2 regions of the Mesorhizobium sp. M0037 genome follow, and region 2 is predicted to be linked to the other one. Evidence: predicted binding sites of a transcription regulator. Region 2 holds the regulator's gene; the other holds the start of a gene.
What was found. The regulator PhoB, encoded in region 2, activates phosphate uptake and scavenging genes when phosphate is short. The targets are predictions, from matches to a motif close to TGTCATNNANCTGTCAT.
Positions count from the first base shown of each region.

Region 1: a site for PhoB is predicted at 4,320-4,336, ahead of ppk2 (polyphosphate kinase 2). Genes of this name have one in related genera too.

Region 1 covers NZ_JAMYVB010000001.1:317,955-323,903, reverse strand. The annotation lists gene NKJ78_RS01635 (pyridoxamine 5'-phosphate oxidase family protein) at 1-19, shown strand, start outside; gene hemB (porphobilinogen synthase) at 108-1,163, shown strand; gene NKJ78_RS01625 (DUF1330 domain-containing protein) at 1,198-1,524, opposite strand; gene NKJ78_RS01620 (winged helix-turn-helix transcriptional regulator) at 1,702-2,397, shown strand; gene NKJ78_RS01615 (dihydrofolate reductase family protein) at 2,507-3,151, shown strand; gene ppk2 (polyphosphate kinase 2) at 3,339-4,259, opposite strand; gene NKJ78_RS01605 (aldo/keto reductase) at 4,504-5,547, shown strand; gene NKJ78_RS01600 (glycosyl transferase family 90) at 5,568-5,949, opposite strand, start outside.
Region 2 covers NZ_JAMYVB010000013.1:10,918-16,866, forward strand. The annotation lists gene pstC (phosphate ABC transporter permease subunit PstC) at 1-1,349, shown strand, start outside; gene pstA (phosphate ABC transporter permease PstA) at 1,346-2,662, shown strand; gene pstB (phosphate ABC transporter ATP-binding protein PstB) at 2,680-3,504, shown strand; gene phoU (phosphate signaling complex protein PhoU) at 3,546-4,250, shown strand; gene phoB (phosphate regulon transcriptional regulator PhoB) at 4,267-4,956, shown strand; gene NKJ78_RS19655 (ROK family protein) at 4,987-5,949, opposite strand, start outside.

The DNA.
Region 1 (5,949 bases), on a different contig from region 2:
GTGGCCGCCGAAGCCGTAAGCCGCGCGTTATCGACTGGCACAATCGTGTCGCATTGGTCAGCGGCAAGGCCTCGTGGTAAAAGCCGCCCCGACCCGGAGTTTTTGCGATGAACAAATTCACCCCCGCGACGAGCAACAAATTCGCACCGGCAAAGCCCGCCGGTGCGCGCAGCGTCGACGAGATCACCGGCAGCCGCCGCTTGCGGCGCATGCGCAAGGCCGACTGGTCGCGCCGCCTGGTGCAGGAAAACCGGCTTACGGTGAACGATCTGATCTGGCCGATCTTCGTGATCGACGGCAAGAACACGCGCGAGCCGATCGCCGCCATGCCCGGCGTCTTCCGCCTGTCGCTGGACCTCGCCGTCAAGGAGGCCGAGCGGGCCGCTAAGCTCGGCATTCCGGCGATCGCCACCTTCCCCAATGTTGAACTCAGCCTGCGCGACCTGACGGGATCGCACATCCTCGACCCGGAAAACATCGTCAACCGCGCCACCCGCGCCATCAAGGACGCGGTGCCGGAGATCGGCATCATCACCGATGCCGCGCTCGATCCGTTCACCTCGCACGGCCATGACGGCATCTTGCGCGACGGCATCATCGTCAATGACGAGACGGTGGAACAGGTGACCGCCGCGGCCGTCATCCAGGCGGCGGCCGGCGCCGACATCATCGCGCCGTCCGACATGATGGACGGCCGCATCGGCGCCATTCGCGACGCGCTCGACGCCAATGGTTTTCAGGATGTGGCGATCATGTCCTATGCGACGAAATTCGCATCCGCCTTCTATGGCCCCTATCGCGAGGCGGTGGGCACTGCCGGCCTGCTCAAGGGCGACAAGAAGACCTATTATCTCGACCACGCCAATTCCGACGAAGCGGTACGCGAGGCCGAGCAGGACCTCGCCGAGGGCGCCGACATGCTGATGGTCAAGCCTGGCCTGCCCTATCTCGACATTATCCGACGGCTGAAGGATGAGTTCCAGATGCCGACCTTCGCCTACCAGGTTTCGGGCGAATATTCGATGATCAAGGCGGCGGCCGCCAATGGCTGGATCGACGGCGAAAAGGCGATGCTGGAATCGCTGCTCGCCTTCAAGCGCGCCGGCTGTGACGGCATCCTGACTTACTTCGCGCCGGAAGTGGCGCAAATGCTGAAGGGTTAGCCGGAACCCTGATACACCGGGTTCCGGCTTTTCCTCACGCCTTCGGCAAATAAGGGATCGTTCCAGCGAGATCGGTATCGTCGATCAGCTGGAAGCGGCTGTCGCTGCCCTTCTGGCGCTCCGCCACAAACGGGGCGTATTGCGGGTCGTTGGTGAAGGCCTCGGCTGCCATTGCCGATGGAAACGCCATGATGGCGATCAGGCTGGTGTCGAGCGGATTGCCTTCTAGCGTCTTCACATTGCCGCTGCGGGCGAGATACTTGCCGCCATGCTTGTGCACGAGGTCGTGCACCGAAGCGGCATAGGCCGGCACCCATTTGTCGTCCTTCACCTTGATGTCTGCGATCACGTAAGCGGTCATTGTCCAACTCCTCATGGATCGGCACCGGACTGCCCGGTGACGTGACCGCTGCCTCGCATGGGGGTGCCGGAGTGCTCCAGTCACCGAACTGTACCGGGGGGTGCCAGTACAGCTTCTGTACTGGCTGATCTCGGGTTTTCTGAATAAGGTCCGGCAACATCTTTTGGAGGTCACCACATGACACAAGCCGGATACAAGCAATTCTGCCCGCTCTCCATGGCGGCGGAGCTGTTGTGCACACGCTGGACCATGGTGCTGTTGCGCGAACTGGTGGCGGGATCGACCCGCTTCAACGATCTGCGCCGCGGCGTGCCGAAAATGTCGCCAACCCTTCTGTCGCAACGGCTTAGGGATCTCGAAGCGGGAGGTATCGTCGAGCGGACCGAGATCGCGACCGAGAAGGGCGTGTTCGAATACCGGCTGACCGAGGCCGGCCGGGATTTGCGCCCGGTTGTCGAGGCGATGGGCTTCTGGGGCCAGAAATGGGTCGAGGCCAGGCTGTCGCTCAAAAACCTCGATCCGTCGCTGCTGATGTGGGACATGCGGCGCAATCTGAACCCCAGTCCGCTGCCGGACGGGCGCACCGTGATACAATTCCTGTACCATGACCTGCCGGCGTCAAAACGATCGTGGTGGCTGATCGTCGAAAAGCAGGGCGAGGTCGATCTTTGCTGGTACGATCCGGGCTTCGACGTCGATCTCTACGTCTCGACCGATCTGTGCACCATGACCTCGATCTGGATGGGGCTGACGACAGTTCACAAGGAACGCGACAAGATCAGCCTGACCGGCGATCTCGACGTCGCCGGCAAGATGCAGATCTGGCTTGGGCTCAGCCCGTTTGCGGTGATGCCGAAGCGCGTGGCGGCTTGAGGTCCCTGCGCATTCCACAGATCGGCTTGCCTCTAAAAATACTAGTTGCAAGATGCAATCAGCTTGAATACTGATTGCAAATTACAACTGGTTATTGAAGGGAGTCTCCATGTCCATACTTCGCGTCAATGCCTTCACCTTGTCGTTCGACGGTTTCGGCGCCGGTCCTGACCAGGACCTCAAAAATCCGCTTGGGGTTGGCGGCGAAGATTTGCACAAATGGATGACCGGCACCCGCACCTTCCAGGAGATGGTCGGCAAGAATGGCGGCAGCACCGATGTGGACGACCGGTTCACCGTCCGCAGCTTCGACAATGTCGGCGCCTGGATCCTCGGCCGCAACATGTTCGGCCCTATCCGCGGCCAATGGCCGGACGAGAGCTGGAAAGGCTGGTGGGGTGACAACCCGCCTTATCATGTGCCGACCTTCGTGCTGACCCATCACAAGCGCGACCCCATTGTGATGGAAGGCGGCACCATTTTCCACTTCGTCACCGGCGGCATCCACGCCGCGCTCGAACAAGCAAAGGCTGCGGCCGGCGGCAAGGATGTCCGCGTCGGCGGCGGCGTTTCCACCATCCGGCAATATCTACAAGAGAAGCTCATCGACGAGTTGCATCTGGCGGTGTCGCCGGTGTTGCTCGGGAGGGGCGAGAGCCTGTTTGCCGGGCTGGATATGCTGAAGCTGGGTTACCAGTGCACCGAGCAGGTGGCGACAGCGCTCGCCACGCATGTGACGATCAAGCGGGTGTAGTGGCGAAGTGAAGGCGCAGGCTTCTTTCTCCCCGTTTTGCGGGGAGAAATGCCCGGCAGGCAATGAGGGGCAGCGCTGCTTTTGGAGGTTAGCAGCGTCCGACGGCTGTGAATTCGTCGATGCCGGCGCTGCCCTCATCCGCCCTTCAGGCACCTTCTCCCCATGAAACGGGGAGAAGGAAAAGTGCTCAATACTTCTCCGGCACGTAAAGCTCGCGCGGCAGGACCTGGCGCTCGTACTCCGGATTGAACACCCGCTCTGGCAGCGTGATCTCTTCGTGCGGCACCTCCTCGTAGGGCAGTTGCTTGAGCAGGTGATCGATGCAGTTCAGCCGCGCCCGCTTCTTGTCGTTGCCTTCGACGATGTACCACGGTGCCTCTGGGATGTTGGTGCGGGCAAACGTCTCTTCCTTGGCCTTGGTGTACTGCTCCCAGCGCACGCGCGACTGCAGGTCCATCGGCGACAGCTTCCACTGCTTCATCGGATCGTGGATGCGCATCATGAAGCGCATCTGCTGTTCCTCGTCGGTGATCGAGAACCAGTATTTGACCAGCGTGACGCCGGAGCGGACCAGCATGCGCTCGAACTCCGGCACATCGCGGAAGAACTCTTCGACCTGATCGGGTTCGGCAAAGCCCATCACCCGCTCGACGCCGGAGCGGTTGTACCAGGAGCGGTCGAACAGCACGATCTCGCCGCCGGCCGGCAGATGCGGCACGTAGCGCTGGAAATACCATTGTGACTTTTCGCGCTCGGTCGGCGCCGGCAGCGCCACGACGCGGCAGATGCGCGGGTTGAGGCGCTGGGTGATTCGCTTGATGACGCCGCCCTTGCCGGCGGAATCACGGCCCTCGAAAACCACCACCAGCTTCTTCTTGTGGTAGGCAACCCAGGACTGCAGCTTGATCAGTTCCGACTGCAAGCCGATCAGGTCGCGGAAATACTGCATGCGATCGATCGACGGCGGATGCGCGTTCTTGTAGATCTTGGCGATCTCCAACGACAGCGCCGGCTCCGAGATTTCCAGCTCATAGTCCTCGTCGAGCGTGTCGGCGAGTTCGGCTTCCAGCCAATCCCTGGCCGCAGAATTCTGCTTTAGTTCATTCATTTCCACTGCTCCGCTTGCCGGCTGACATGAAACCCTGAGCCGACTTGATATAGGCCGGCAATGACGGTTTTATTGCAAGCCGCCGGCCAGCCGGTCTTCACTGCAAAGCAGCGAGGCATTGCCGATCCAGCGCCCTGGCATGGCGACAAGCCGCTCAAATTGTCCTACAAATAGCGGACCCGTTCGGGCTTCCCCGCCCTTTCCTGCTAAAACCGCCTCCCCACCAAAACTACGAGGATCAGACATGGAATACCGCACGCTTGGCCGTTCCGGCTTGAAAGTTTCGGCGCTGACCTTGGGAACCATGACCTTCGGCGGCAGCGGGCCGTTCGCTGCCGTCGGCAATTCCGATCTCGCGGAGGCCTCGCGCATCATCGACACTTGCATCGATGCCGGCATCAATCTCATCGACACCGCCAATGTCTATTCCAACGGTCTGTCGGAAGAGATCATCGGCGAGGCGCTCGGCGGCAAGCGCAAGAACGACGTGCTGATCGCCTCCAAAGCGCGCATGCGGATCGGCAAGGGCCCCAATGACGAAGGCCTGTCGCGCCATCATCTGATCCGCGAATGCGAGAAGAGCCTGAAGCGCCTCAGGACCGATGTCATCGACATCTATTTCCTGCACGAATGGGACGGCGCGACGCCGCTCGAGGAAACCATCTCCGCGCTCGACACGCTGGTTGCCCAGGGCAAGATCCGCTATGTCGGCTGCTCCAACTATTCCGGCTGGCAGGTCATGAAGGCGCTCGGCATCAGCGACAGCCAGCACCAGCCGCGTTTCGTCACCCAGCAGATCCACTACACGCTGGAAGCACGCGAGGCCGAGTATGAGCTCTTGCCGATCTCGGTCGACCAGGGCCTTGGCGTGCTGGTGTGGAGCCCGCTCGCCGGCGGCCTGCTGTCGGGCAAATACCGCCGCGACAGTCCGACGGCGCGCCAGATCGGCGGCTGGTCGGAACCGCCGATCCGCGACGAGGGCCGGCTGTGGCGGATCGTCGACGTGCTGGTCGACATCGGCGCCACTCGCGGCGTCTCGGCGGCCCAGGTGGCGCTGGCCTGGCTGCTTGGCCGGCCGGCCGTCAGTTCGCTGGTGATTGGCGCACGCAACGAGGCCCAGTTGAAAGAAAATCTCGCCGCGGCAAGCCTGACGCTGTCCTTTGATGAACGCCAGCGTCTCGATGCCGTCAGCCGGCCGCCGGTGCTCTATCCCTACTGGCACCAGCAGTTTACGGCGAAGGACCGCTTCGGCCCGGCCGATCTGGTTATGGACCGCAGCGTCATCTGACTTAAGGGCGCCGGAAGCCGCTAGCCCGCGATAAACCGCCAGACCTGCGGATCGGGCTCGATCTGGCCGCTGAGCACGAAATATTTGTAGAGCACGAGCAGGCAGATCGCCTGCTCGGCCCGCTCGTCGGCGAATTTGCGGCAATAGGCGTTGGCCGCCGCAACGATGCGCTGGGCCTCGGCCGGATGCTGCTCGAGATGATGCACCCGCTCGGCCAGATCGCTGAAGTCGGGCGCCAGCGGCACATAATGGACATCGGGCTCGAGCTGCCCCTCGGCGAACCAGGTCTCGTAAGTCGGCGGCGGCATCAGGCAGAGCGAGTTCGAGCTCATGATCCATTTCAGATTGGTCGCGACATCATTGCCTTCGAGCGAGATGATGTAGCGGTAGCGGCGCTGCTGA
Region 2 (5,949 bases):
GCGCGCATTATCATGGCTGGTGGGCCTTTCTGCTCGCGGTCCTGCCTGCCGTCCTGCTGCTCGCCGTCTGGGATATCGGCTCTTCCTTCTATCTCGACCGGCACATCCATGCCGCTTTGCCCGAGCGCACCGCCGACACAAAGGTGGCCAGCGAAGCGCTCGACGCCAGCCTGGTGAAGAGCCTGGCCAAGGGCCTGCGCCGGCTCGATGGCGATACCGCACTTCCCGCTACTTTCGCCGAATTGCAGCCGCTGCTCGCCGCCAAGGGCGTGGCACTGGCCAGCGACACACAGGACTATATGATCCCGATCGCGGTCGAGGCGAACCAGGTCCAGGACCGGCTCGGCCTGTTCGGCGCCGTGCTGACCTTCGCGCTGTCGGTCGCCGGCGCCTTCTATGCGCTGAAGCAGATCGCGCCGCGCGCCAGGGCGCGCAACAATGTCGAGAAGCTGATGCTGTGGGGGCTGCTTGCGGCCTCGACCATCGCCATCCTGACCACGGTCGGCATCGTGCTGTCGATGCTGTTGCAGACGATCACCTTCTTCGAGAGCGTATCGCCGATGAGCTTCTTCTTCGGCACGGTGTGGGATCCGCGTTTCGCCGCCGCCGGTTCCGGCGGCAGCCAGGGTCAGTTCGGCCTGATCCCGCTACTCGCCGGCACGCTCTACATCGCCGCCGTTGCGCTTCTGGTCGCAGTGCCGGTCGGGCTGATGTCGGCGGTCTACATGTCCGAATATGCCTCGCGCGGTGTGCGCTCGGTGGTCAAGCCGGCGTTGGAACTGCTGGCCGGCATTCCGACCATCGTCTACGGCATCTTCGCCGTTGTCACGCTCGGACCGTTCTTGCGCGACCTGTCGGCGGCACTCACCGGCGGCTCGCCCTTCATCCAGGGCCAGAGCATCTTCACCGCCGGTCTGGTGATGGGCGTCATGCTGATCCCGGTCGTGTCCTCTTTGTCCGACGACATCATCACCGCGGTGCCGCGCGCAATGCGCGACGGCTCGCTCGGCCTCGGCGCCACCCGCTCCGAGACGATCAAGCGGGTGATCCTGCCGGCGGCACTGCCCGGCATCGTCGGCGCCATCCTGTTGACGGCGTCGCGCGCCATCGGCGAGACGATGATCGTCGTGCTGGCGGCGGGCGTCGCCGCCAATCTGACGGCCAATCCGTTCGAGGCGATGACGACCATCACCGTCAAGATCGTCAACCAGCTGACCGGCGACCTCGAGTTCAACTCGCCGCAGACGCTGGTCGCCTTCGCGCTCGGCCTGACGCTGTTCGCGCTGACGCTGGTGATGAACATCGTCGCCCTCTACATCGTGCGCAAGTACCGGGAGCAGTACGAATGACCGACATCCCCCTGGACACGATGGCGGGCGCCGTCGCGCGTCCGCGCCGCGACATCGGGCTGAGGGCGCGCTATGCCGCCGAACGCCGGTTCCGCATCTATGGCGTGATTGCGATCTCGGTCGGCCTGGCGTTCCTGGCCATCATGCTGATCACCATCGTTTCGAAAGGCTACACCGCCTTCTGGCAGACGACGGTGACGCTGCCGGTCACCTTCGACGAGAAGGTGATCGATCCCTCCGGCAAGCGCGCCACCGACCCTACCGTGCTGATCAAGGCGAACTATCCCAAGCTCGCCGAAAACGCGCTGGTGGCCAAGCTCGGCATCGATCCGGCCAACAAGCCGATGATGCTGAAGCTCAAGGGCTTCCTGTCGGAAGGCGCGCGGGTCCAGCTGCGCGACATCGTCTCCGCCGATCCGTCGGTGATCGGCACGACGCGTGACGTCGACATCCTGGCCGCCGCCAATCTCGACTCGGCCTTCAAGGGCCAGATCGACCTTGGCGTCGATGAAGCGCGCCGCAAGGTGTCCAACCAGCAGATCGACTGGATGAACAAGCTCAAAGCCGAAGGCGCGATGGCCGAGCATTTCAACACCGGCCTGTTCAGCTATGGCGCCTCCAGCCGGCCCGAGACGTCGGGCATGGGCGTGGCCATCATCGGTTCGTTCTACATGATGGTGATCGTGCTTTTGCTGGCGCTGCCGATCGGCGTCGCCGCCTCGATCTATCTGGAGGAGTTCGCCAAGAAGAACCGCTTTACGGACCTGATCGAAGTCAACATCAACAATCTCGCGGCGGTGCCGTCGATCGTCTTCGGTCTGCTTGGCCTTGCCGTGTTCATCAACTTCCTCGGCATGCCGCGCTCGGCTTCCTTCGTCGGCGGCCTGGTGCTGACGCTGATGACGCTGCCGACCATCATCATCGCCACGCGCGCCGCCCTCGCCGCGGTGCCGCCGTCGATCCGCTCGGCGGCGCTCGGCCTCGGCGCCTCCAAGATGCAGATGGTGTTCCACCACATCCTGCCGCTTGCCGCCCCAGGCATCCTTACCGGCACCATCATCGGCCTGGCGCGTGCGCTCGGCGAGACAGCACCGCTGCTCTTGATCGGCATGGTCGCTTTCGTCACCGATTATCCGGCGACGCCTTTCGATCCGGCGACCGCGCTGCCGGTGCAGATCTATATGTGGGCAAACGAGGCTGAGCGCGCTTTTGTCGAGCGCATGTCCGGCGCCATCATCATCCTGCTCGTCTTCCTCATGGCCATGAACATCACCGCGATCGTGCTCCGGCGCCGCTTCGAGCGGCGCTGGTAGAAAAAAGGCAATTTGGTATGAACATCATGACCGAACAGTCCCTTGAGAATGCAGTGGGCGACAAAATGAACGCCAAGTCGAACGAAGTCATCAAGATGCGCGGCGACAAGGTCGGCGTCTTCTACGGCGAGAAGCAGGCGTTGTTCGACGTCAATCTCGACGTGCGTCAGAACCAGGTGACGGCGCTGATCGGCCCGTCCGGCTGCGGCAAGTCGACCTTCCTGCGCTGCCTCAACCGCATGAACGACACCATCGATTCGGCGCGGGTGACCGGCAAGATCACGCTCGATGAAGACGACATCTACGACAAGAACATCGATGTCGTCGAACTGCGCGCCCGCGTCGGCATGGTGTTCCAGAAACCCAATCCGTTCCCGAAGTCGATCTACGAGAACGTCGCCTACGGCCCGCGCATCCATGGGCTGGCCAAGCGCAAGTCCGACATGGACCAGATCGTCGAGCAGAGCCTGAAGAAGGCGGCGATCTGGAACGAGGTCAAGGACCGCCTGCAGGAGCCCGGCACCGGCCTGTCCGGCGGCCAGCAGCAGCGCCTGTGCATCGCGCGCGCCATCGCCGTGTCGCCGGAAGTGATCCTGATGGATGAGCCCTGCTCGGCGCTTGATCCGATCGCCACCGCCCGTGTCGAGGAGCTGATCGACGAACTGCGCCAGAACTACACGATCGTCATCGTCACCCACTCGATGCAGCAGGCGGCGCGCGTGTCGCAGCGTACAGCGATGTTCCATCTCGGCTATCTCGTCGAGGAGGGCGCCACCGACAAGATGTTCACCAACCCCGACGACAAGCGCACCCAGGACTACATTACCGGCCGCTTCGGCTGAGCCGTCCGGCGGGTGAATTTTCAGGCACGAGGACCAAGATCATGGGTGAACATACCGTCGCCTCCTTCGATGAAGAGCTCGGGCAGATCAGCAAGCTGATCCGCGACATGGGCGATCTGGCAGGCTCGATGGTCAGCGGCTCGACCAGGGCGCTGCTCAATTCGGACAATGCGCTGGCACAGCGTGTCGTGTCCGACGACGCCATCATGGATGCGCGCCAGCGCGAACTGGACGACCGCGCCATCACGCTGATCGCCAAGCGCCAGCCGATGGCCAACGATCTGCGCGCCGTGGTCGGCTCGATCCGCATGGCGGGCGACCTCGAGCGCATCGGCGACCTCGCCAAGAACATCGCCAAACGCGTCGGCACCGTGGGCTTGAGCGTCACGCCGCGCGACCTCTCGCACTCCATCGACGCCATGGCGCAACTGGTGCTGATCCAGGTGCAAGGCGTCGTCGAGGAATATGCCGCCACCGATGCGGCAGCGCTTGCAAAACTCAGGAATGACGACGAGCGCATCGACGTCAAATACACGTCCGTGTTTCGTGAGCTCTTGACCTACATGATGGAAGACCCTCGCAACATCACCGCCTGCACGCATCTCTTGTTCTGCGCCAAGAATCTTGAGCGCATCGGCGATCATGTCACCAACATCGCCGAAAATGCGTATTATGTGCTGACCGGCCAGCAATTGCCCGCCAATCGTCCGAAGCAGGACGAGACGGCGATGGCCACGCCGGCCTGATGAGGGTGAACTGCCTATGATCGCGCCACGCATCATGGTCGTGGAGGACGAGGAGCCACTAGGCGTGCTCCTCCGCTACAACCTCGAATCCGAAGGCTATCAGGTCGAGGTGGTGACACGCGGCGACGAGGCCGAGATCCGCCTGCAGGAAAACGTGCCCGATCTCCTGGTGCTCGACTGGATGGTGCCGGCTGTTTCCGGCATCGAGCTCTGCCGGCGGCTTAGAGTGCGGCCCGAAACCGAGCGGCTGCCGATCATCATGCTGACCGCGCGCGGTGAGGAAAGCGACCGCGTGCGCGGCCTGTCCACCGGTGCCGACGACTATCTGGTCAAGCCATTCTCGACGCCGGAGTTCATGGCGCGCGTGAAAGCGCTGCTGCGCCGCGCCAAGCCGGAAGTGCTGTCGAGCGTGCTCAAGGTCGGCGACATCGTGCTCGATCGAGAATCGCACCGGGTCTACCGCAAGAAGAGCGAGATCAGGCTCGGACCGACCGAGTTCCGGCTGCTCGAATTCATGATGCGCCATCCCGGCCGCGTGTTCTCGCGCAGCCAACTGCTCGACAATGTCTGGGGCGAGACGATCTATATAGACGAGCGAACCGTCGACGTGCATGTCGGGCGGCTGCGCAAGGCCGTCAACAACGGCCGCATGCCGGATGTCATCCGTACCATTCGCGGCGCCGGCTACGCTATCAGGGAAGACTAGGATGCTGCGCGTCGCGCCGTTGCCGGCCATTCAGGCGACATGCTTGCCGGATTTCGCCTGAATGCCCGGCGCGAAAATCTCCTGGTCGACGAAGCCGAGCGCGCGCATGGCGCAGCCTTCGCGGATCAGCGGCAGCTCGTTGGGCTCGGTGTCGAAGGAGATCGATTTCGAGTGCTGGCCGCCGGCGGTCTGGGCGATCGCTTCGCGCAATGCCGGTTCGATCAGGTCGAAGGCGGCGGCGCTGACGCCGACCATGGCGACGGGTGCCGGATCGATCAGAGCAAACAGGCTGCCGAGGCCGAAGCCGAGCGCCTCACCGGCCCTGCGATAGGCTTCGCGCTCCGGGCCATCGGTTTCGCGGGCGCGCGCGGCGAGTGCGCGCATATCAGCGTCGCCGATATCGACCGGCTCGGCATCCTCGCCCATCATTTTGGCGCTGCGCCAGATGGCGTAGTTTCCGGCATAGGCCTCGACGCAGCCGCGCCGCCCGCAGCGGCAGAGCGCGCCGCCCGGACGGTGGATCATGTGGCCGAACTCGCCGCCCGAGGAATGGGTGCCGGTGAACAGTTCGCCTTTCAGCACCAGTCCCATGCCGATGCCGTGCGACAAGAGGATGGCGATAAAGTTGTCGCGGTAGCGCTCGGGCTGGCGCCATTGCAGCGCCACCGCCATCATATTGCAGTCGTTCTCCATGGTGGCCGGAATGCCGAATTCCACTTCCAACATGTCGGCGAAGGCAATGTCGGTCAGTGGCGTGATTGGCGACCACAGCATGGCGCGCGCCTGCGAATCGGTGATGCCCTGGATGCCCATGGCAATGCGGGCGATGCTCTGGACATCGAGGTCGGGATCCTCAAGCCGCCGCCGGACGATTGCTACGCATTCGCCAATCAGCTCGTCGCACGGCTTGGTCAGCGTGTCCAGCCGGCGCTGTTCCTCGGCGACGACGTGGCCGGCATAGTCGATGACGGTGACGGACAGGAAATTGAGCGA